4 regions of the Eubacterium maltosivorans genome follow, and region 3 is predicted to be linked to each of the others. Evidence: riboswitches for the same ligand, from Rfam matches in the RefSeq annotation. Region 3 holds a riboswitch; each other region holds the start of a gene.
The links. Region 3 has a riboswitch for cobalamin ahead of CPZ25_RS09910 (energy-coupling factor ABC transporter permease). Riboswitches for the same ligand answer to the same signal wherever they lie in the genome.

Region 1: another riboswitch for cobalamin. It lies ahead of CPZ25_RS16580 (ABC transporter substrate-binding protein); the one in region 3 lies ahead of CPZ25_RS09910 (energy-coupling factor ABC transporter permease).
Region 2: another riboswitch for cobalamin. It lies ahead of hemA (glutamyl-tRNA reductase); the one in region 3 lies ahead of CPZ25_RS09910 (energy-coupling factor ABC transporter permease).
Region 4: another riboswitch for cobalamin. It lies ahead of CPZ25_RS01795 (nitrogenase iron protein NifH); the one in region 3 lies ahead of CPZ25_RS09910 (energy-coupling factor ABC transporter permease).

The regions. Positions count from the first base shown of each region.
Region 1 covers NZ_CP029487.1:3,586,650-3,592,577, reverse strand. Annotated here, with positions in the region: gene CPZ25_RS16590 (ABC transporter ATP-binding protein) at 1-661, opposite strand, end outside; gene CPZ25_RS16585 (FecCD family ABC transporter permease) at 676-1,710, opposite strand; gene CPZ25_RS16580 (ABC transporter substrate-binding protein) at 1,781-2,731, opposite strand; cobalamin riboswitch at 2,839-3,030, opposite strand; gene CPZ25_RS16575 (sugar phosphate isomerase/epimerase family protein) at 3,044-3,826, opposite strand; gene mtnA (S-methyl-5-thioribose-1-phosphate isomerase) at 3,836-4,870, opposite strand; gene CPZ25_RS16565 (MTAP family purine nucleoside phosphorylase) at 5,213-5,928, opposite strand, start outside.
Region 2 covers NZ_CP029487.1:3,601,648-3,607,575, reverse strand. Annotated here, with positions in the region: gene CPZ25_RS16665 (precorrin-2 dehydrogenase/sirohydrochlorin ferrochelatase family protein) at 1-583, opposite strand, end outside; gene hemC (hydroxymethylbilane synthase) at 1-2, opposite strand, end outside; gene hemA (glutamyl-tRNA reductase) at 580-1,836, opposite strand; cobalamin riboswitch at 2,003-2,185, opposite strand; gene CPZ25_RS16655 (helix-turn-helix domain-containing protein) at 2,380-2,727, opposite strand; gene CPZ25_RS16650 (GntR family transcriptional regulator) at 3,374-4,825, shown strand; gene fba (class II fructose-1,6-bisphosphate aldolase) at 4,979-5,848, shown strand; gene CPZ25_RS16640 (ACT domain-containing protein) at 5,912-5,928, opposite strand, start outside.
Region 3 covers NZ_CP029487.1:2,073,368-2,079,295, forward strand. Annotated here, with positions in the region: gene CPZ25_RS09900 (CpXC domain-containing protein) at 315-956, opposite strand; gene CPZ25_RS20450 (hypothetical protein) at 1,600-1,752, opposite strand; gene CPZ25_RS09905 (leucine-rich repeat domain-containing protein) at 1,749-2,585, opposite strand; cobalamin riboswitch at 3,005-3,134, shown strand; gene CPZ25_RS09910 (energy-coupling factor ABC transporter permease) at 3,300-4,052, shown strand; gene CPZ25_RS09915 (energy-coupling factor ABC transporter substrate-binding protein) at 4,054-4,374, shown strand; gene CPZ25_RS09920 (energy-coupled thiamine transporter ThiT) at 4,592-5,266, opposite strand; gene CPZ25_RS09925 (L,D-transpeptidase family protein) at 5,475-5,928, shown strand, end outside.
Region 4 covers NZ_CP029487.1:355,408-361,335, reverse strand. Annotated here, with positions in the region: gene CPZ25_RS01805 (ABC transporter substrate-binding protein) at 1-237, opposite strand, end outside; gene CPZ25_RS01800 (nitrogenase component 1) at 259-1,803, opposite strand; gene CPZ25_RS01795 (nitrogenase iron protein NifH) at 1,784-2,641, opposite strand; cobalamin riboswitch at 2,756-2,876, opposite strand; gene CPZ25_RS01790 (LysR family transcriptional regulator) at 3,024-3,962, shown strand; gene CPZ25_RS01785 (class B sortase) at 4,029-4,781, opposite strand; gene CPZ25_RS01780 (DUF2284 domain-containing protein) at 4,952-5,533, opposite strand; gene CPZ25_RS01775 (DUF2115 family protein) at 5,558-5,928, opposite strand, start outside.

The DNA.
Region 1 (5,928 bases), 1.5 Mb from region 3:
GCCCGTCTGCCACCACTCGGCCGCCCTGGATCATGATCAGGCGCCCACAGTAGCGCGACGCCAGATTAATATCGTGCAGAACGGCCACAACGGTCATATGGTCGTTTTTATTAAGCTGGTCAATCAGCTCCATAACCTCGATCTGATGATGCACATCCAGCGCGGAGGTGGGTTCATCCAAAAGAATAATGTCCGGCTCCTGGGCAATGGCCCGCGCGATGATCACACGCTGCTTTTCACCGCCGCTCAGCTCATTGAACATACGGCCTCTGAAGCCAAGGGTTTTGGTCATCTTCATAGCCTGCTCCACAATCCGGTAATCCTCGACGCTCTCGCGGTCCCTGTAGCTCAGATAAGGGTTCCTGCCCATGAGCACAATATCCTCAACCGTAAAGTCATAGTCGATATCAAAGGACTGGGGAACGACGGCCACCATCTGAGAGCGTTCACGCTGCTTAAGACCAGCGTTATCCCTGCCCTTTACCACAATCCGGCCGCCGGTAATGGGCAGAAGGCCCGACAGGCATTTGAGCAGCGTGGATTTGCCCGTACCGTTCGAGCCGATAAGGCCGACAAACTCACCCTTATGAATCTCTGCTGTAAAGCCCTTAATCACCTCTTTGCTGCCATAGCCGGTATGAACGCCTTCAAATTTCAACATAACAGCATCTTCCACTAACGGGTACCTCCTTTCTTCGATTTACGCAAAAGGTAAATAAAAAAGGGGCCGCCAAAAGCAGCGGTGATGATTCCCACCGGAATTTCCTGTGAGGAAACGGTCCGGGCCAGTGTATCGCAGATAATAAGGAAGGTTCCTCCAAACACCAGTGAAAAGGGCAGCAAAATCCGATGCTTCGGGCCGGACAAAATTCTTACAATGTGCGGCACCACCAGTCCGACAAAGCCGATAATCCCTGTCACGGAAACCACAGCCGCGGTAATCACAGATGAGACAATCAACACTTTTTTCTTCAGATGGTCGGTATTGACCCCAAGCTGTGTGGCCGCGTCCTCTCCGAGAAGCATGATATCCAGCTCCCGAACCGTTGTGAACAGGATCAGACAGCCGATGACCACGTAAGGTAAAACAGTAATTACCTGGTCCCATCCCTTACCGTTCAGACTCCCCATGGTCCAGAACATAATCTGATTCATGCTCTGAACATTGAAAATCATGAGCAGGGACATAAAAGCCGTCAGCGACTGGCTCACGGCAATCCCGCTCAGCAGCAGGGACGCAACCGGCACTTTTCTCCCGACCTTTGAAATGTTATACACTAAAAAGATCGCCAGAAAGGCGCCTACAAAGGCTAGAACAGCGGTCCCATTTAATCCCAGGAAACCTGCTGAAAAGTGCATGACAATTCCAATGGACGCGCCCAGCGCCGCACCGGAAGACACCCCCAGAATAAAAGGATCTGCCATGGGGTTCTTGAAAATCCCCTGATAGGCCGCGCCGCAGACTGCCAGCGCTCCGCCTGTCAGAAAGCCTAAAATGACTCTCGGCAGCCGTACATTCCAGATAATCGCAATATTACCGGCCGATATTCCCTCCATGTTAACAGGAAGGTGCAGCACCTCGTGCAGTAAAATCCTGTTAGCGTCGCCAAAGGGAATGGAGGTAATGCCTACGATGGTGCATAAATAAATTAAGATCAGGCACCCTACAATGGATAAGGGCATCGCGTATCTTTTCATCTTTGTTTTCATCCGACCTCTTCCTTAACCGTCTGTTTAAAACCTCCGCTGGGGGCAAAAGCCCCCCTGCGGAGAAATCTTTCTACTTAAACTGATCCGGATAAACGGCTGTAGCCAGCAGCTCCAGCCCATCGACAATACGCGGTCCGGGGCGCTGGATCAGGTCGCTGTCCGGAGAGAGCATTTCGTAATAGACAATGGCGTCGTTCTTGACAGCATTGACCTGGTCAAAGCCCGGCACCTTTTTGATCTCGTCCGGTGTGGTAAAGAAGGACACATAGACGTCCGGGTTCTTTGCGATAATCTGTTCAACGCTCAGCTGCGGCCAGTCTGTGCCGGCGTCTGAGGCAATGTTTTTGGCGTTAATATCCTTAAGCATATTGCCCAGCAGGGAGTTATCTCCGGCGCTGTAATAACCGCCAATATCGATAAAGACTGATTTCTGCGGATTGGCTGCCGCAGCCTTTTCCTTAATCTCATCATATTTTTTCGTCATGCTGTCGGTGATTTCCTTGGCCTTATCATTGGCGTTAACCACCTTGCCAGTATTAATGATGGTGCTTTCCACCGCGTCCACAGACATTGGTGTGTAAGTAATAACCTTTGCGCCGGTGGCTTCAATCTGACTGCGGACATCATCGCTGATCAGATCACCCGCCAGAACGACATCCGGGGCCAGGGAAATAATCTTTTCCACATTGGGATTATTGTAATCGCCAATCGACGCTACCTGGGCAGCTTCCTCGGGATAATTGCAGTAATCGGTCCGTCCGACCACCTTGTCTCCCACACCCAGGGCAAACAGGATTTCGGTGTTTGCGGGTGACAGAGACACGATCTTTGCGGGTTCCTTTTCGATTTCCACATTATTGCCCAGATCATCGGTAATGGAGATTGGGTAAGCGGTTTCTCCAGTAACCGCGCCGGAAGCTTCTCCACCCTTCTGGCTATTCTGAGCACAGCCTGCCGCGCCAAACAACAGCGCCGCGCAGGCCAGAGCCATCAGCAAACTTTTCAATACACTCTTCTTCATTGGTCCCTCCATAAATAAATTTAAAACTGCTTAAAACAAAGAAAACCGACCCCATGAGAGAGGCCGGATTATGATAATATACAATCCTCTACTTCCCTCCGAAGTGATTATATCGCTTTGCTTCAAGTGTCCTGACTCTTGCTTCCTTCTCCATCCTCCCTTCCCATCAGGATACGCCTGACAGTGGTCTATGAGGATCTTGTCTGCAATTACAGTAGCGGGGGCTGTAGCGGATTTCAACCGCTTTCCTCTAACAAAACAGCATCATTAAGTTGTTAATTGAAGTTTAGCACAAATCCCCGAATTGTGCAATTAGAAATTATTGTTCTCCAGATCTAGACTGTTCCGAACTGCACGGCAGAACTCAAGGGGCTCCCGCTTTTTCCACGCATCGCTTGCGATAACCTCGTAGGAGATAAAATCCACGCCGGTGCTCAGGATCTCAGGCATGACCTCACAGAAGGGGATTTCACCCTCGCCCGGTATCCAGTGCCGGTCAATATGCAGGTCATTGTCGGACAAATGCAGCGCCTTGATCCGGTCTTTGTAGGTTTTAAGAATCTTACCTCTGCCGCAGGGCAGCATATAGTCATGGGAGCTGTCATAACACATACCAAAATGATCGGCCTGGATGGCGTCCAGCAGTCCCTTCAGCAAAAACTGCCGCGACACATTTTCAACGGCGATATTGACGCTGTACTTCTCCCCGGCCTCTGCCAGCTCTGAGAAAAAAGCCAGCCCATTTTCCCATTTATAGGGGCCAAGGTCCAGATCATTAGTGTGTACCACCACAGCTGGAATCTCGAAGGTACGGCAGTCCCGCACAAAACTGACAAAGGTATCTAAAAGCGCTCTGGTCTGTGCAGGCTCCTTTTCCCAGATGTCGTTATAACCGATAAAGGGCGCGTGAATATTGGTGATTCCAAGCCCCTTGCTCCGCACAATGTCCGGAAATTTTTCTTTCTCCAGATAATAGGGCTCGCACTCGTCCTCCCAGGAAATCATCACCTCGTCAAAACCGGCTTCTTTGATCATGTCAATGCGCTCCTCAAAAGGCATGAAGTAGCCAAACCACGAAAACATACTGTATTTCATCGGCTTCCTCTATTCACCCTGAAGCCTGGGTATGCTCAGGTCAAAGGGCGGATATACAACGCCCTTTTCTGTGATGATGGCTGTGACATTCTGATGCGGGGTCACGTCAAAGGCCGGGTTTTCCATGCGCACACCGTCCGGCGCGATCTGCTGTCCTTTGATATGGCTGATCTCTCTTGTGTCCCGTTCCTCAATGACAATATCATCGCCGGACCACATATTAAAATCAATGGTTGAGGTGGGCGCTGCCACATAGAAAGGAATGCCATGGGCTTTTGCCAGAATGGACACGCTGTAGGTTCCAATCTTATTGGCCACGTCGCCATTTCGGGCGATGCGGTCTGCCCCCACCACCACACAGTCGATTTTTCCCTGCTTCATCATCCAGCCGGCCATATTGTCTGTGATCAGTGTGACTGGAATGCCATCTTTTTGAAGCTCATAGGCGGTGAGACGGGCCCCCTGCAGAAAGGGTCTTGTCTCATCGGCGTAGACGGATATCTCCTTGCCTGCCTCCCAGGCGGCGCGCACAACGCCGAGGGCTGTCCCGTAATCCGCTGTGGCGAGGGCTCCTGCATTGCAGTGGGTCAGGATGGTATCCTTACGGTGGATCAGCTCTGCACCGTAAGCGCCCATATCCCGGCACATCTTAATATCCTCACTGCAAATGGCGTCTGCTTCGGTTTTCAGGAGCGCTGTGATCTCTGCCACTGTTTTTTCCGAGTTGTTTTTGATCACGCCCTCCATCCGGTCCACTGCCCAGAACAGGTTGACTGCCGTTGGCCGGGTGGCACGAAGCACGTGGCAGACAGTCTCCATTTCCTTTAAAAAGGTCTCCTTCGGCAGCTTTTCAAATTCCAGCGCGCCAAAATAAACGCCGTATCCGGCCGTCACTCCGATGGCCGGCGCCCCGCGGACAATCATATCCACAATGGCGGCGGCAATCTCGCGGTAGTCGGTGTAACTGTGCGTTACCTCCTCGGTTGGCAGCAGAGTCTGGTCAAGCATTTTTAAAGCGCCATTTTCATAATAAACAGGTTTCATCATTCTTCCTTTCTCGCTATCTGAAAAAGCCTCCCTTGGTTAAGGGAGGTCAGGACGTCGGCAAAGTCGGTCATGAGCTGCAAAGAGAAAGCTTGAAGCCCTTTGAGTTAAAAATTGAAAGTTGAAAGTGGAAAGTTATGGAACGTTTTCGCTGACGCAAAAACGACTGGAACAGCGGCCACAGGCCGCATTCAATCAAATCGGCCAACGGCTGATTTGCCCCTGAACTTTCAACTTTCCACTATCCACTTTCCACTTCAAAAGCCTCTTTTTAACGCTTTATCTCTTGCGGACATCCTTTGTCTGCCGTCTGGCCTTCCTTGGTTAAGGGAGGTATCTTTTTTATATGCGTTCAATCATCTTAAAAATCAGCTGTTTCACCCGGTCGTTGTTATCCTCGAGCACACGCATCACATCCTCGGCCTGCACAGGCTTGATATCCGGGCGGCCCTCCAGTCCGGCATCGTAATCTGTGATCAGGGCGATGTTGACAACCGGAATCCCCTTTTCCATGCACAGGTATCCTTCCGGATACTGGGTCATATTGACGACATCCGCTCCCATCATGGCAAACATGCGGCTTTCGGCACGGGTCGAGAACCGGGGGCCGTTGACCACAACAACGGTCCCGCCGTCATGGGTTTTAATCCCCAGCTTTCCGGCTTCCTCAAGGGCAATCTGACGAAGGCCGGGATCGTAAGGATCGGCTGAGCTCAGGTGAACCACATTGGGGGTCTCGTTAAAGGTATCCTTGCGGCCTGATGTCATGTTGATGAACTGGTCGGTGACTACAAAATCCCCCGGTTCGATTTCCGGACGCAGCGAGCCAACGCAGCAGGGTGAAATCAGCGCCCGGATTCCCAGCTGCGCAAAAGCGTCGATGTTGGCCCGGTAGTTAATTTCGGAGGGGTTCAGGGTATGGTCTTTGCCGTGTCTTGGCATAAAGGCCACCTTTTTGTCGCCGACAGTCACCAGGCTGATGGCGTCGGAGGTTTTGCCGTAGGGTGTGTCCACCTCAATTTTTTTAACGTCCGGATACAGCTCATAGAGACCGGAAC
Region 2 (5,928 bases), 1.5 Mb from region 3:
ATATTTTCTCCACTTCTCTCTGCAATTCTTCAATGGTTAATGCTGTCAGCTCCCTGAGCTGCCTCTTTTTTTCCTCTGATGAGGACTCTGTTTTTAGCAGATGCCGCCTCAGCTGTTTAAGCAGCCTGAGCCGCTCTGCGTAACTTTCGTCGTATTTTTCTTCCAGCTCTTTTTTTATCTGGGTGGTCAGCGTTGGGCTTGCACCGTCAGTACAGACCGAAATCGTCAAGTCTCCCCGTCTCACCACTGAGGGAAAAATAAAATCAGAATGCTCGGGGTCGTCTGTAACGTTGCACCAGATACCGCGTATTTTACAGTTTTCAAGAATCTGGTCATTCAGCTCGCGCTGGTCTGTTGCCGCCACTACAAGATCCATACCGTCAAGGGCTGTCTCAATCCGGCAGTAGGCTTTGACATAACGAATGTTCTCAGCCGGCTTTTCAGGAACCTTCATGTTTTTGTCCACACAGGTCACAAAACACCCATACCCGGCTAGGGTTTCCGCACGCCGCATTCCTACTTTCCCACCGCCGATCACAAGGGCCTTTTTTCCGGTAAAATTAAGCAGAACCGGTCCTTTCATTGGGAATCCTCCACATTACCGCCAGAGAATAAAAACGCCAGTGTTTTTTCAAAGCGCAGGATATCGTCCTCGCTGTCCAGTGTTTTCAGCTGCTTGATGGAGGGCATGACCATCTCGCGGAATTTTGAATGGACAATTTTTTCAAGAAATTCCCTGTCTTTCCCCTCAAACTGATAGCGCTTGTTGAGAATCTCAATGGTCTCATCTGCCAGCTGGCCGGAAACCTGATTAAAATGCGCTACCATATTGTCCACTTTAGACTTCGTAATCCAAACCATGAGTCCGTCGATTTCCTCTTCGATCTCGAGGGCGATCTTTTCTGCCACCCTTTCGCGGTAATGCATTTTTTCATCAATAATATCTTTAAAATTGTCAATGGTCAGCAGCTCGACCTGGTCCATTTCTGAGACGGCTTCTTCAATATCCCTTGGCAGCGCCAGGTCAATGGCCATAAGAGGCTTTTTACGCTCTGGCATGAGTTCCCGTTTTAAGACAACGTGAGGAGAGGCCGTGGCTGAGATAATTACATCGATATCTTCAATGGCTTCATAGCGGTCCTCATAACGTATCATATTGACGCCCTCATAGATATCACGGTATTCATCTCCCGGATGATAGGTACGATTGGTCATATAGACGCTGTTAAACCCCTCTGCCGCCATGTAACGCAGCGCCAGAAGCCCCATCTTTCCAGATCCGATGATCAGCACCTTTTTATCCGCATAGTCCTCATAGGTCCTCTTAACGTGCTTAACCGCTGTCGAGCTCAGGGAGAGCGGCGTCTCAGAAATCTTATAAACAGTTTTAACCTTCTTGGCAAAGGTGACGGCTTCTCTGAAAGCCTTGGTTAAGTATTTTCCACAGCCGTGAACAGACTGGGACAATTCAAGGGCATCCTTTACCTGGCCTAATATCTGATCCTCACCCAGGATCATTGAATCTAGCCCGGTCACTACCCGGTAAAGGTGAAGGATGGCCTCTCTGCCCTTTTCACAGAACAGATAACTTCCGAGTTCTCTGGATTTCTCCTCAATGTAAAAATTTTTCAGCGCCTGGCCCGCTGCTTCCACATCGCGGGTCGCCACATAAATTTCGCTTCGATTACAGGTAGAAAGAATGATCACCTCTTCAATACACGCCTCTTCAAGAAGGCTCGCAATGCCTTCTTTTACGGTCCGCTTGATAAAAGCACCCTTTTCCCTGATTTCCAGAGGTGTGTCTTTATGATTGATTCCCACTACAACTAACTTCATTTCAATCCTTCTCCTTCAATCAAACATTCATTAAAAAGCAAATAAAAACCTCTTCCTTACGTCTCCGTAAAAAAGAGGTTTGTCAACAGAATTATTTATCCACGCTGTTTACTGCGGATACTACAATTAAATTAACGTTACTAAGTTCCCTTTTCCCTGGAGGTAATTATTAGCACTCTATTTAGTAGGTTTCCTGACTCATCGCATTATATTCTCCTTGCCTTCCCGGTTTTCATTCCAGTGGCATCATAAGGAGACTTAACGAATTACAGTGACCGGATCGCTCTGGATTTTCACCAGATTCCCTTTATCCTCTGTCTTTACCAAGGCAAAAACGAAAGAATCCAAAATAGATTTTACATTAGTCTTTCTTATTCAATTTTCGTTTCCAATTATATCACCAATCCGACTCAGGCGCTACCCCTTTTTATGGGAAATAAGCAGTTTTTTGCCGATTCCGCCAAATAATTCACATATTTTCTGTAATCGGATTACAGGCAATAAAAAACCGGTCTCTTTCTTAAGAGTCCGGTCATTTTATAGTCAACACTCGTTTGATGTTTCATGGCTCATTAAAAAAAGCATCATCATTCTTTCTGCGTATTCCTTTTTTTCATCGGGGCAATGCTCGAGAATGTCGAGCAGCGCGGTGTTTTTTTCCTTTTCATCCAGACTTTTGCCGAACAGGATGCTGTCCGAAGACATTTTTAACGCTTCGCAGAAACGTTCAAGACTCTTTAAGGAAAAGCCTTTGGTTCCCAGCTCGATATCTGTTAAAAAAGTCTGTGTAATCCCTATTTTCCGCGCCAAATCTTCACGGCTCATATTTAAAAAAGTTCTACGCTGCCGGATACGCTGGCCGATTGCCTTTTGATCTAACCTTGATTCCATTGTCTTCTCCTAAATTTCAGGGAAAACCAAATAAAAAACTGTGCAGGATAAAACCAACCATGCACAGTTATATGACACTTTTATAAAATGCTAACACAAATAAGCCCACTTATTTATAGGCTGTCCTCTTGTTTTTAGCACAAAAATAGCCTATAATAAGTAATGCGGTACGTGCCCCCCAGGGCCGTTGTGTATGGTGGTTGTGCACCTGCGCAAGCCGGATAAGTGTGCCAGCACTTTCCGGATGCCGCAATTTTTATTTAGTTTTCCCAATATATATACTTTATTATAAATCGAATCTCCCGTCAAAGCAATCTCTTTATTTAAAAACTTTTTATCTGCAATTGAAGTTATCATTTTAATTCAACCAATTATATCCTTTTTATTCGTTTTCTTATTTTTACCCGAATTTGTAATGTAAAAAACCCATTTTAGAATATTTTTATTCTTTCCTTTCCTTAACAACATTTTTTCTGTGTTTAATTTTCTTCAAAATGGGTAGACCTCATTCTAAGACGCTTACCTCTAATTCCGATATGGTAAAGGTTAAGCAAACGAGGATTTCTTTATAATTTTTTCTCAATTTAAATGTAACTTTTACTAAATGATGTTATACTGTAAGAATACCCCCAAAGGAGATTGTATTTTGAAAAAAGAAATTCCATTGTATCTATTTATTTGCAGAAAGATTGAGGATGATATTTACAACGGCAAATTAAAACTGGGTGACACCCTGCCATCTGAACCAAAAATCAGCAAACAAATGGGTGCCAGTCGTAATTCCGTTCGAAAAGCCCTGCGTCTATTGCAGGACAGCAATCTTATTTTCTGCTCCCATGGTAAAAATGCCCAGGTAATCTTTGACAGCCGACTGCCGGAACACCGTGAGGCTTATGAAAAGCGCTTTGAAAACCGGCGGCACGGCATCAGCGATACTTACCGGATGCTCTCTATTCTTTTACCCAGCATCATCACATACGGCGCTTCCAAATGCAGCCGCGAGGATTACATGACGCTCTACGAGATGACCGACAACCTGGACTCTTCCGACCCGATTGAGATGTTTGCCTTCCACTGCCGCTTTATCCGGAATATCCTGAGACGAACAGACAATCCTTTTGTCATTGAGCTTTTTGAACAGATCTGTGATTTTGTCCGGATTGATTCCATTTACAGCAGTATTACCGGCCACACGCTCCATGAAGATCTTTCAGAGGAAGCCATCAAGGGGTGGTACAAAGAGCTGCTCGACCATGCTGCCAAGCAGAATTTTAAACATTTTCATCACTCCCTGCTCCAGGGCCTTAATGAGATCAGCCAGCGCTTTGACGCGGCCTATATTGTAAACGCACCGGCTGCGCCTTCCGAAGCAGAAAGCTTTAACTGGTTTATCGACAATGCTCCGACACCTCTTTATCTGAGGATTGCCAGCGACATCATGTGGGAGAGCGAAAAATCTGGCAATGTAGCCGGCGATTTTCTCCCGTCCGAATCCGAACTTCGCAGCGTTTACGGCGTTTCGCCGGTTACTGTCCGAAAAGCTTTGTCTATCCTGAATTCCCTTGGTCTGACCAGAACCTTTAATGGAAAGGGCACCCAAATTGTCTTTGAGCGCTCCCATTCTCCCGAAGTTCTTGGCCAGCTTGACGAATATCTGAGCAGTCTTGAAATTCTGCGCTATTCCTGCAAAGCCATCGCCTTTGACGCTTTTAAATCCATAACTGAAAAAGACAAAAAGTATATCCTTGAGCTTCTGGAAAGCAAGAGCTACAGCCGCGGCGTTACCACAGCCTTAACCGATATTCTGATCTCGTCGATCCAGTCCCCGGCCATGCACAATATTTATGAGCATCTGAAAATTAAGCTGGCTTATGGCGTTATTCTTAAAACCTTTGTCAGCAACGACGATTATGACCGTGTCGACCGCCTTTTATACGGCGATATGGACAAGCTCGCAAAAGCTGTCACAAACAATGACACCGCCCTGCTGGGAAAAATCATTGAAAGCACCTACAGGCAAACCTATGAGTACTCAGAAAACAAACTAAAGCTTTTATACGCAGAGCAAACTGAAGAAATTAAAGAAAAAACTCCCTGATCTCAAAAAATGAAACCGCTTTAGTAAAATCTGCAAATGATTAACCCGGGTTTTCGTACTGGAAAAATTGGTAGGGGTCTTGAGACTTTTTTGCACTTAATATATAATTTAGACAGTTAGTTAAACTCAAAATTTTAGGAGGATCATTCTATTATGTTAGTATCAGCAAAAGAAATGCTTAATAAAGCAAAAGCAGGCCATTATGGTGTGGGACAGTTCAACATCAATAACCTTGAATGGACCAAAGCGGTTCTTCAGACGGCCAACGAACAGAGATCACCTGTTATCTTAGGGGTTTCTGAAGGTGCTGGAAAATATATGTGCGGCTACAAAACAGTTACCAATATGGTTAACGGAATGCTGGACGAATTAAATATTTCTGTTCCGGTTGCCCTTCATTTAGATCACGGCAGCTATGAAGGCGCAAAGGCCTGTATCGCAGCTGGCTTCTCATCCATCATGTTTGACGGTTCTCATCTTCCTTTTGATGAAAACATCGAAAAGACAAAAGAACTTGTTGAGATCTGCCGGGGCAAAGGCTTATCTCTGGAAGCAGAAGTCGGCGCCATCGGCGGTGAAGAAGACGGCGTCATTGGAACCGGTGAATTCGCTGATCCTGAAGAATGTAAAAAAATCGCTGATTTAGGCGTGACCATGTTAGCTGCTGGAATCGGTAATATCCACGGAAAATACCCAGAAAACTGGCAGGGTTTAAACTTCGACGTTTTAGCAAGAATCCAGGAAAAAACCGGCGATATGCCTCTCGTTCTCCACGGCGGCACCGGTATTCCGGATGAAATGGTCAGAAAAGCCATTGATTTAGGCGTTGCAAAAATCAATGTAAACACCGAATGCCAGCTCGTATTTGCCGAAGCAACCAGAAAATATATCGAAGCCGGCAAAGACCTTGAAGGCAAGGGTTTTGATCCTCGTAAATTACTGGCTCCTGGCACACAGGCCATCAAAGATATTGTAAAAGTAAAAATGGATCTTTTCGGCTCCACCGGAAAGGCCGACGCCTAAGCAGCGCAAAAAAAGTCCGGGACGTAACTTTTGGTTACGCCCCGGTTTTTTATTTTCGCTGTTTTAAAGCGCTTCTAGGT
Region 3 (5,928 bases):
TAATTAAAATCTCCTTTAAAATTTATTTTTTCGTTTTTGAATCGGGCTTTCCTTAAAGGGATTGCCCAAGGGCCGTAAATGAGATATAATTATGAAGTCTATAGGAAATATCAGACTTCATGGGACCGTTTGGAAATTAGGCCTTCCAGCGGTCCTTTTTCCTGCCCTTTTAACGGCGGGCAGGTGCCTCCTTCACACTTTTACCTTCTTCGATAAAGCTCACTCCTTTCCCATTCTCACAGCATCATATTTTTGAAATATTACCATTTATCTTTCTGCTGTGCTCCACTTTGGAGCAAGCATTGTAAACCTTGCTACGCCAGCGCTTCTGCCCAGGCTTTATCAATCACGTACTCGCCCTCTTTTTCCTTAAAGCAGGGCACCAGCCTCGGCGAATTGGCCAGAGCTTTGTAGTCGGCAAAGGGGGTATCGATAAAAATCTGCTTTCCAGCGTTGTTGATCGCCCCGAACACCACTTTTTTCTTCTGGAACTCAAAGCTGCCAAACAGCACCTTGTCAATGGCGATGGGCGAGTTTTCAGCCCTCAGCTTTGCGGATACGTCCTCGTATATCTTATGATCCAGATAGGCGATAATCTTATCATTCAGGTTGGACTCGAAGATATGAATCTTTTCCAGAAGGTCCATCACATCCTTCACAATTCGGATCCGGTAATTTGGAAACATCTCCAGAACCTCCTCCGCTGCCGCCGCTGTATCAACATCGCCCATATCCAGGATCACCATGTATTCTTTTTCCATGTCCTGATACTTGAGCGAATAAGGTTCTGAAAAAGCCTCACCGCACTCTGGACAGGTGTGCCTGAACAGCTCTGTTTTAATGAGCTTTGCTTTCAGCTCCTCATCCAAACTGGCGTTTATGGTTTCATATCCTTTAATCTCAAAGGCTTCGCGGCATTTTGGACACTCGATGGTAATGGTTTTTGTTTTGGCCATGATACGGCCTCCTCTCTGTTTCCTGTCAAAAATTTTGTATACAAAAAGGGGCTCCTATCATAGAAATCCAATTCAAATAAACCATACGCCACCAAAACAATTGCTGTTTTGATCGGTACAATATTTTTGATTATGAATATCTGTGATAGAAGCCCCAGAATAGCCGTAGAGCGTCTATATTTTCGATGAACAACCCTAGTGACGAGGATTAATTGCATCAAGACTGTAACAAACAGGTTTCCGACTCGTCTTTACCAGTGGTTTCCGGCAAGCATCACGATAGCGGCTCTGTACTAGGATTCACACCTACTTCCCTCAGGTGTCTTAAGAAACTCTCAAAACACCCTAGCTGCATATAACCAAAATGATTATCATGCGGCAATTCATTACAGTTGTTATTAAATTATGCAAACGAGTGGTTCTTTAAAGAATAGCTGCAATTGATACAATTTGTTGTCATCTCGTTTACAAGCCTTATTCTAGCATTATAATTTATTTTTTGCAACCTCTATTTTTGATTTTTTTTAAATACAGTTGCTAAAAGTACCATTTTCCGGGCTGTTTCAGCGTTTTTTTATTTTTAAAGCTATCCGCTGAAGGGTCCGATTCGCAATTAAGGAACTATTATTTTTTTACCCTCATCTTATAATATCTGGGGCGGCATATTCCGATAAGCACCGAGAAAAACAAAGCCGTCTTTCATGCTGTTTTTTAACGTATCACTATCAACATCTCGGTTAAAGTAATAGGCCAGGGGGCCGAGGCCCACATGGGCGTTGGCGGCTATGTCTGTCATTGAGAATCTGGCTGGATATAGTGGACCTTATAATCATACTGCCTGCAGTAGCGGTCTATTTTGGAGCCCTCGTAGCAATGCACGGTCACATCGTTCCGGTTAAAGATCCACTCGCCCATTTCATCGGGATTGTGCCTTATCTCGACCTTCTTGAGATTGGGGCAGCCGTGAAACGCCCATTTTCCAATGGTCTTAACGTTTTTGGGAAGCTTTAAGGCTGTGAGCTTTTTGCATTTTAAAAAGCCGGATTCTTCAATGACTTCCAGGCTCTCGGGCAGCTCCAGCTGCTGAAAGCTGCAATTCACAAAGGCTTCTTTACCGATATATTTTAGATTTTGCGAAAACCGGATGGATTCCAGGCTTTTGCACATGTAAAAGGTTCTGAAGGGCAGTCTTTCGATGGTGTCTGGCAGCTCGATATGCGCCAGCTTATCACAGTTGTAAAAAGCATTCTCACCGATCCGGACAAGCCTGTCCGGCAGGGTGATGCTTTCCAGGCCGCGGCAGAATTTAAAGGTGCGGTCCTTGATGGACTGGACGCCCCCTGGTATTTCAAGCGACTGTATTCTGCGGCACTCCATAAAGGCGGCCTCTCCCAAAAGCTTCAGGCTTGAGGGCAGACTGACGGCGGAAAGCATGGTGCATCCCTCGAAGGCATGGCCGCATATCTCCTTCACGGATTCTCCGATTCTGACCTCCTTCAGCTTTGTCAAATTTTTAAACGCATTTACGCCAATCCGTTCAAAGCCTTCCGGAACATTGACACGTTTGATATTTGTCTTTGGCAGGTCTTTTTTTGAAAAAGCCTCGATACGTTTTGCGCACTCACTCATCTGTTTCCTCCAAAATTTCTTCTTCTGACTGGACTTTCAGCTACATTGCTCTTATCCTTGCGGCAGAAACCTCTCATAAGTTAAAGTAATAAAACTTCTAAAATGTTTCTTTTCTTTCTATATAATCGTTTTATTCTTTAAATGGCTATTTTGTTTCTTATATTTATTTTAACGCATTAATTATATATAAAAAGTTTCGAAAGTCAATTTCAGAACCTATTGTAGTTTATTTTTACGATTTTGTCAAATAAATAAAAAGCATTTAAGATTATCCATATTTTTTTCTTATACTCTTAACTTAAACGCTCAAAATACATATAGGGGGTATGTGTATAATTATTTCTGCTCTTTTTTAAAAAAATTCAACTTTTCTTATTGACATTATGGAACAAGGTGTTATAATTAAAAGCGTAGCCGGCACACCGGCGCACTTTAATGGTTTCCATCACAAACGATGGTTAAAGCATAATTGGGTGTAAATCCCAAACGGTCCCGCCACTGTGAGACGCAAGTCGAGTCAGGATGCTGATCATTAAAACTGCAATACATTTGGTTACGAGGAGATAACTGAGTGTCAGGACGAAATTATAAGGTTTCAGGATTCGTTATTTCGTACTTTCACCGCTTATCCGTCTGGTAAGCGGTTTTTTTTCGCTCTGCTGCCCTGTTGATTGAATCGTAGCCCGGTAAAATTCATTTTTAGAGGAGGTAAAAATGACAAAGAATCAAAGAAGGTTTGTCATACTGCTGGGCGCGTGGGCGCTTGTATTCGGGATTGTACCCGCCGCAAACGCAATGCACATTATGGAGGGCTACCTTCCTGTGGGGTACTGCATTGCATGGGGTGTTATCTGTATCCCCTTTTTAGCTGCTGGCTTTTTCTCTATCAAGAAAACTTTAACCGGCAACAGAAGATCCATTACGCTTCTGGCCATGGCAGGCGCTTTCATTTTCGTTATTTCATCACTGAAGATCCCTTCTGTAACAGGCAGTTGCTCCCACATGACGGGTACAGGTCTTGGGGCCATCCTATTTGGACCAAGCGCTGTCAGTATTCTTGGCATCATTGTCTTGTTATTCCAGGCTATTTTGTTAGCGCACGGCGGCTTAACCACCCTTGGCGCAAACACCTTTTCAATGGCCATTGCCGGTCCCTTTGTGTCTTTCGGCATCTACAAGCTCTGCCAGAAGCTGAAGGTTAACCGCAAGATTGGCGTTTTTCTCGCCGCTGCGCTTGGGGATTTGTTCACCTACTGTATTACCAGTATTCAGCTGGCGATGGCTTACCCATCCGAACAGGGCGGTGTGGCCGCATCGGCTGTAAAATTCCTGGGCGTCTTTGCCCCGACTCAGCTGCCCCTGGCCATTATTGAAGGGATTTTAACGGTTATTATCGTTATCGCTTTAGAAACTTACGCAAGCCCGGAACTCAAATCCATCGGCTTTTTAGCATCGGAGGAAGTGTAAAATGAGTAAAAACAAAAAATTAGTGATCGTTCTCCTGGTGATTGTCGCTTTACTGGTTGTCGTACCGCTATTCGCCCTTCAGGGCGCTGAATTCGGCGGCTCTGACGATGCAGGCAGCACAATGATTGAGGAAATTCAGGGCGGCGAATATGAGCCCTGGTTTACGCCTGTGCTTGAAACGATGATTAACGGTGAGCTTCCTGGGGAAGTGGAATCTTTGATCTTCTGTCTCCAGACGGGTATCGGCGTCGGTATACTGGCTTTCTTTATGGGCCGTTTGGTTGAACGAAAAAAACTCGGCAAGGAAGAGGCCGAGCTGTAGATACAAAAGCACGCTTACAAGGCGTGTTTTTGTTTTTCACTATATTATAAATAAGAAGGTTTTTTATATCTGCTTTGCCTTTTCTGCTGCTGTCTGTACTACTGCACCCACCACCGCACCTGCTGTCGGGAATTTTTCCCTGTAAAATCCTCTCACACTCCGCGTCCTTTAAACATGATCCCAATGATAACAAACCAGACTGATCTTATCCAAAGCATTAAATTTCCGCAATCTGGCGCACACGGGCCAGTCCCTTCGATACCGATGGAACAGCCAGCAGAATCATTGTCAGCGCGCCTTCCGAAAAAATATAGACCGCGTTGTACACCATCGAGTAGGGCAGCGCGCCCCATCCTTCCCAGGCCATGGAACCGAAAAACAGCCAGCCGGAAAGCACCGCAAACACATAGCGGCCACAGATGCCGGCCAGGTATCCCTTTATGAGCCCATGCTTTGACTGGGTGAAAAAGCCCGACAGGCCCAACGCGCCAAAGGCAAGTATATAGTCAACCAGCACCTGAAGGGGATACAAAATATAAGGGTCTATCACCATTTGCAGAATGCCATAGGCGATTGCCGCCAAAATCCCAGTCTTTGGGCCATACCAATAGCCTGTCAAAGTAATAAAAAGCATACTGAACAGTGTCACAGAGCCGCCAGTAGGCAAATGGAAAATCTTAATATTCGATGTCACTACCGCCAGCGCAATGGCCGCAGCGCAAAAGGTCAGATGCCTTGTGCTGATCTGGCGGTGTTCATTTTTCCCGGCAACAAGCGATGCGATTACCAGCACAACGGCCATCAATGCGATAAGCGCCGCGTATCCTGCGGCTGTCGGCATATAGCTTACGCCGCCTTCAGACGTTACAGGCTTTATAAAAAATTCCAGCACGGTTTTTTACCTCCAAATTTTCAGTCGTCCGAACTTCAGACATAATTTTATTATACGTTTTGCCTGGTAACCCTGTCAACCTGCCTTCGTCCACAAAATGAATCTTAAAGTTCACAGAAGGGCTTAATATTCACAAATTAAAGATTTACCTTTGCCTAAAAAAATGATAAAATCAATTATATACTGCAAATAAAGAGGATTTAATCTTATGGATGAAAAGAATTTACAAGATCAGCGCGAGGAGCGTACCCCCGAAGAGCAGGCGATTGAGAACGCCTCTCTTTTTGAGCGTCCTGTCCCTCCGGAGGATGCGGTCATCATTGATGAACCTGCTGCGCCAGAGGCTCAGGAGGAAACTGTTATTGACCCGCCCAGGCCGCCTGAGGGCGGAACTGAAGGCGATGCCGACCAAGCAGGCGAGGTTCTCACCTTTGAGGAGGAGACCCCTGCCAATGATTCTGGAGACGGCGAGGAACCGCCGGATTCTGAAGAGAAAAAAAGCCATAAAAAGGTCTGGATCGGCATCGGTGTTGGAATTGGTATTATCCTGGCCATTTACCTTGGCTTAAGCTTTTATTTCAGCACTCGTTTCTATTTTAATACCACCATGAACGGCTTCAATGTCACTGGCAAAACGGCCGCTCAGGTCGACCAGGAAATGC
Region 4 (5,928 bases), 1.7 Mb from region 3:
CACAATCCTGTCACTTCCCCCGTCAACCGTCCACACAGCCGATGCCCATGGAATCGGGGTGATGGCTACCTTTGTAATCTTTTCCGGCAGCTCTACCTGGTTACCGCCCTCATCGGTTATAACACGCGCCTCGGCTTTGTCGGTACTCTCCGCGGTTTTTCCGCTGCTGGCGCAGCCTCCAAAAATCAAACTGACAGCCAGACACAGGCCTGCTGCTTTTAACCATGTTTTTTTCATTTTAAACTCCTTTATTTTTAATTACATAAAAAACTGTTTTAAATACTGACAGCCTTCTCGGCCGATAATACAGTAATCCCCCTTTATATAACGGTTTCCACTGAGGGCTGGGAAGGGCAAGGGAACCTTAACCGCTGTATTTTCAGGAAGATACTGAAAATACAGCGGATCCGCGACAACATAATCCACTTCTCCGGCAAGACCCCACTGGGAAGGAAGCTTTTCGACAATGGCGCACTCAACATAAAATTCATTTTTCAGGGCCGTACTCATCTGCCGGTTCAGCTCATGATCCCCTATCATCACTGCATTTCTCTGCTCCCGCTTAAAAGGCACTGTGTCCTGGGGGCATCTCCGGAACGCAGCGTCTCCTGTTATGCTTTCCAGATATTGATAAGCGGCCCTGACACCGCTCACGCTAACAGGCATCTGATAAAACCACGGCGTACCATACTGTTTTTCCATCCACTTCGCCAGCTCAAGGCCCACTTCTGAGATAACCCAGTTGACACTCGCTTTGGGCGCTTCTCTAAGTTCAGCAAGCTTTCCGCCTCCCAGCCAGCAGACAGCATAGCCCAGTTGGGCAAGCTCACGTACCAGCGCAGCAAACTGCCGCTGGTTTCCAAAAACAAAGGGCGTATACCCCACAAAATTGATTCGCTTTTCGGTGCGCTTACAACGCCGCATCTGCTTTCTTGAAACGTTGGATAGCGCTTGCTGTGTTCCCTCAAGGGCGTCTTGAAAGCCGTTGGTCTGGATGAATATTTTTTCCTTAAGCGAAGGAAAAGAGCTGTCGTCAAGACCCGTCATAACAGTTAGCGGTGTGCCCACAATGAACGCAGACTGCCTGTTTTCTTCCTGCATGACGGCGTCTATGCCCTTCTCGATGCTCTCAGCCGCGCCAAGTGTCACCTGGAGGTCGTTCATTCTTGAATACCAGAAAGGCTGTTCTCTGAAATCATCAATGGACCGTGGACAGGAGGCACAGCCCGCGCCTGTTACCAGACAGGCGCAGATCGAGCGGTCCCCTTCAAAAGCAGTCAGCGCGCCGCTGTAATCTGCTGCCAGAGGCGGCAGCGGACAGAGGCGCTCCTCTTTTCCTTCTTTGTGGTTTTCCTGAGCGTGTCCAAATCCCTGAATGATTTCTTCAAGCCGTTCCACAGACTTTTTCTTCCGTTTTTCCATAGGACCCCGTCTGAAAACAGCGACCGGCACATTATAAGGATTATCCGCTTCTGATACCAGCGTCTCAAAATCGGTCTGTATAAGAATATCTGGACAGGAAACATAGAGCACCACCCCCTTTGTCCCTCTGGTCGTAACAAGCTCCTCGAGCATACCGCGGACTCTGTGCGCGCAGCTGCCAAGTGTATACTCTAGCCTGGAGACTGGACAGAGTCTCAGGCGGCTGAGGGCTTCTTTCTCCATTGCCCTGAAATAAAGAATTCGGAGACAGGCCGGCGGCCCCACTGCCAGAACGCGCACACCTTCAGTTTGGAAAAGAAGTCTGGACAGCGCTTCATCTCCCATTCCTGGCTGTGCTTTCTCAACCGTTGCTGTGCTCATGATGGTTCTCCTTCTCAAACTGATAGAGTATTTCGCCCAGACTGTCCATCTCTGCATCAGAAAGGGGTTTCGGGAGTGTCCCGGCCTCCTGACGGGCTATGGCTCTGGCCAGTGTCATAAAACTTTTTTGCAGTGCTTCACCTTCGTCCTGCTCAAAAACAGTTGTCTTCTGATAGTCGGCAAGCCGAAGCGTATCACTTTGGCTGACAGAGGCCGCAATCAGGCTGCCTGTCAGCTCACCAAAGCGCTCGACAGCCCGATGGTCTGTACCAGGCCTGGCCCGGTTATGGATCAGTCCGCCAAGCAGGGGCTGTGCCCGGGCAGAATACCGCACAATGCTCATCATGATATTATTGGCGGCGTAAAGCGACATCAGCTCAGAGGAGGTGACAATATACACCTGATCCACACACTTTTTTCTCATAGGCATTGAAAATCCACCGCAGACCACATCGCCTAAAACATCATAGAGGATTAAATCCCAGCTCTCTTCAAATATTCCCAGCTTTTCAAGGGTCTCCAGGGTAGTAGAGATCCCCATTCCCGCACAGCCAATGCCTGCCTCCGGTCCTCCAGCCTCTACACATGCCACCCCCGTCTCTCCCATAAACAGGATATCCTGTACCGTCACCTGTTCTCCTTTTTCATTCAGCTTTTGGATGACTGTGGGAATCCGCTTTCTCATCAGGCACCGGGTTGAATCCGACTTAGGATCACAGCCGATGTGAAGCACCCTTTTCCCCATTTTTGCGAAAGCGGCGGAAACATTGGCCGCAATGGTCGACTTTCCAATACCGCCCTTTCCATAAAACGCGATTCTCTTACTGCTCTTTTCCATAATTTCTCCCATAAAAAAAACTCTTCTGACCGATTCATCAGAAGAGTTCCTCAACATAAGCAACACCCTCTCCTAATGATCCGTTAGGTTAGGTATAGACAAGAAATGTTGAAATATCCTGACTTGGGTTCATTGCCAGCTGTAACAACTTCCCAGAGAATGCTCTCCAGTGTTGATAAAACTTACAGCGGCTCCCCCTTACAGTGGCGGCACCGTACCGGATTCTCACCGGTTTTCATGCAACAAGTCTTCTATGTAATTTTGCTATATTATATCACGATATCTGATAATTCACAACCACTGCAATTAACTCAATTTTTGATTGCCAGCTATCGTATTTTTTGATAGTATAATTAAAACAGAGGAAAGGAATAGTATAAATATGATCTCTATGCAAAACATGAAATACATTGTCGAGATCGCAAAGCACCACTCGATCTCCGCTGCCGCCAAGTCTCTTTTTGTCTCACAGTCAACGCTTTCAACAGCGGTGCGTGAGGTGGAGCAGCAGCTTGGCATCTCAATTTTCAGACGAAATAACCGTGGCATTGAGGTCACCTTTGAGGGACAAGACTTTCTAAACCACGCCAAGGATATTGTGGAGCAGAGCGAATATCTTGAAAGGCGGTACAAGCACCGAAAAACCCTGCCCATGCGTTTTTCTGTTTCCACTCAACGCCTTCCCTTCTCGGTCATGTCCTTCATACAGATTGTCGAGGACCTTGAACTCAGGCATTATGACATCGCCATCCGCGAGTGCCCAACCCATGAGGTCATACACGATGTGGCGTCCAGGCGCAGTGAGCTTGGTATTTTATGTATTAACGAGCACTATCTCAACACCATGCAGAAGCTCCTTGATTCCAGTAATTTAACCTTCTGTGAGCTGGGGCAGCTCACCATTTATGTTTTCCTGCGGAAAAAGCACCCCCTGAGCGGAAACACCTCCCTGACGCTGGATATGCTCAAAGAATACCCCTTCGTAACCTATGACCAGGGCGAGGACAACATGCTGCATTTTTCTGAGGAAATCTTGTTTAATGAAATCTGGGATAAAAACATTCATGTCATTGACCGATGCTCCAAAATCGCCCTTGTCCGCGGCACAAACTGCTTCAGCATCGGCCCTGACCTGACCAACAGCGATGCTGACCGTATGCATTCCAACATGAGTGAAGTAAGGGCTGTCCGTTTTTTAGACAACGACCAGCGGCTCCACGCCGGATATATTCTCAGAAACGAGCACAGCTTAAGCGCCATCGGCGAGAAATATATTAAGGTCCTGACCGAAAAGATAAAATCCTTTGAAAAATGGGACTGAGAAAGTAAAAAAAGCCGTATTCACAATGATACGGCTTTTGTAACATTTTTTGACCCGGCGTTGTTTTTATGAAACACGACGGGCAATTACGGCTAAACGGCCATCGTTCAGTCCGACATTAAAGATACAGGTGGACAGTGTAAGGATCTCATCACCTGGCTGTACATTCACATCGGTCGCGACAATGCTCTGGTTTTTTATGTTTTGGTAATAGGCCAGAAAACTTTCATCGTCGGCAAATTCCAGCTGTCTGTAATCATAGTCCTGCTCAACCACCAGCACGGCAAAGATCTCCCAAACGCCGTCACCGCCCAGTTCTGGCGGTCTTCTGTAAACAATTTTATTGTGCTCTGTAATAAAATTTGGGTCTTTATAGTAATAAAGCAAATCGTCAAACATGACATGCACGCCGCTGCGCATGGTGCTATGCCCATAAATCAGCGAATTCTGGCTTCTGGGCTGCCACTTGTAATTCATATCTAAAAAGGGAACGCCTCTTTCATCCGACTCGCCGTTGAATGAGGTATACAAATATTTATCATTATCGGTTGTCTGTACTACAGGGGTATCGATATTTGTCCCTTCAATACTCAGCCAGCCAACGGTTTCCGGGTTTACCTCACGCAATGCCGCCCAGTCGATGCTGTTATCCTCGCGGTTTATGACCTGCATTTTAAGAATCGGTGTGTTGTTTGGAAAGAACTCTTTATAAAGCATCCACCCTGCCGCCCCTAAAAGGGCGAGAATGATCAAAATGATGACAATGTCACCAACGACACGCACAGCGCTTCTTTTTTTCTTCACTTTCTTTTTTGTCATATTTATGTTTTATATCCTTCGGGCCTGCTGTCCTTGCGCATTTGTATTTTAGTCAACTCGATTTTATAAAACCCAAAGGCTTCATACCTCCTTTTATGGTTATTCATTATATCAAATCTTTCTAAATTGATAAAGACTTAAATGATAACAAAAAGGATTTTGTGCTTGTCTTAAAAAAGAATAAAGCTGAAATACGTCAGGGTTTCCGGGCCATGGGTATAACGCAGGCCAGTTTTGATCACAATATCCATTACAATAATCCCATACCCCTCCACTGAGGGAAAGAGCTTATCTGGATACCGGCAAGGCTCGTGTGGGTAGGTGCACGCGTCACAGACCAGACACCCTTCTGTCGACAATACGAGACTGTTCGGCCGATGTGTCCGAAACTGCTGAGCTACTCTGGCCGTGACTGCCTCGTGTCTGATACGGGCATCCTGCCAGCCCCTTGCGTTATAGCGCCCTTTCAAATCCGCGACGGTAGAAAAAATCAGCACATTTTTATAGGAGAGACATTTCAGCACACAGCTTTCATAGCTTCCCACAGCCGGAGGGCACGCCCATGTCGCGTCAAATTGTCCGCAGCTGTTGTGCTCGCACAGAGTCCGCGTCTGGTCTGAAAAAAGCAGCTGATCGGTCGTTGAAAAAGCGCATTCGTTCACACCCATTTCCTGCGGTGATGGGTGCATAAACACACTCGGATGATTCATGATTTTTTCATTCGTATTAAATGCTGTTCTCAAATTATCCATTGTTACCTCAAATCTAAAACGGCTTTACACACTGATGCGATTCTCTGCCGTAGCACAATCCCCAGTCTCCGGCGTCTCTTTGCAGTGAGCACTGCAGAAATGACAGAGTGCGTCCGGATTGCGTAGCTCTCTGGCCTTTTGAGGACAGTAATACTGATCAAACTGCTGCTCCAGAAACTGTCCGTCAAAGTGGCTTCCTACAGGGTGGAGAGGTTTTTCTTCGATAAAAGCCAAATAAGTACACGCGAGCTTGATCATGCTTCTCTGCAGCTCTCCTCCAAGGGCATAATCTTCCAGGTATTGGTCAATCAGGCGTTCAAAGGCAAGTAACCGCTTTTCACTGATGCTTTTTATGGCGCAGTTTTCCAGAGCCTCTGTCTTCAGGCTGATCAACG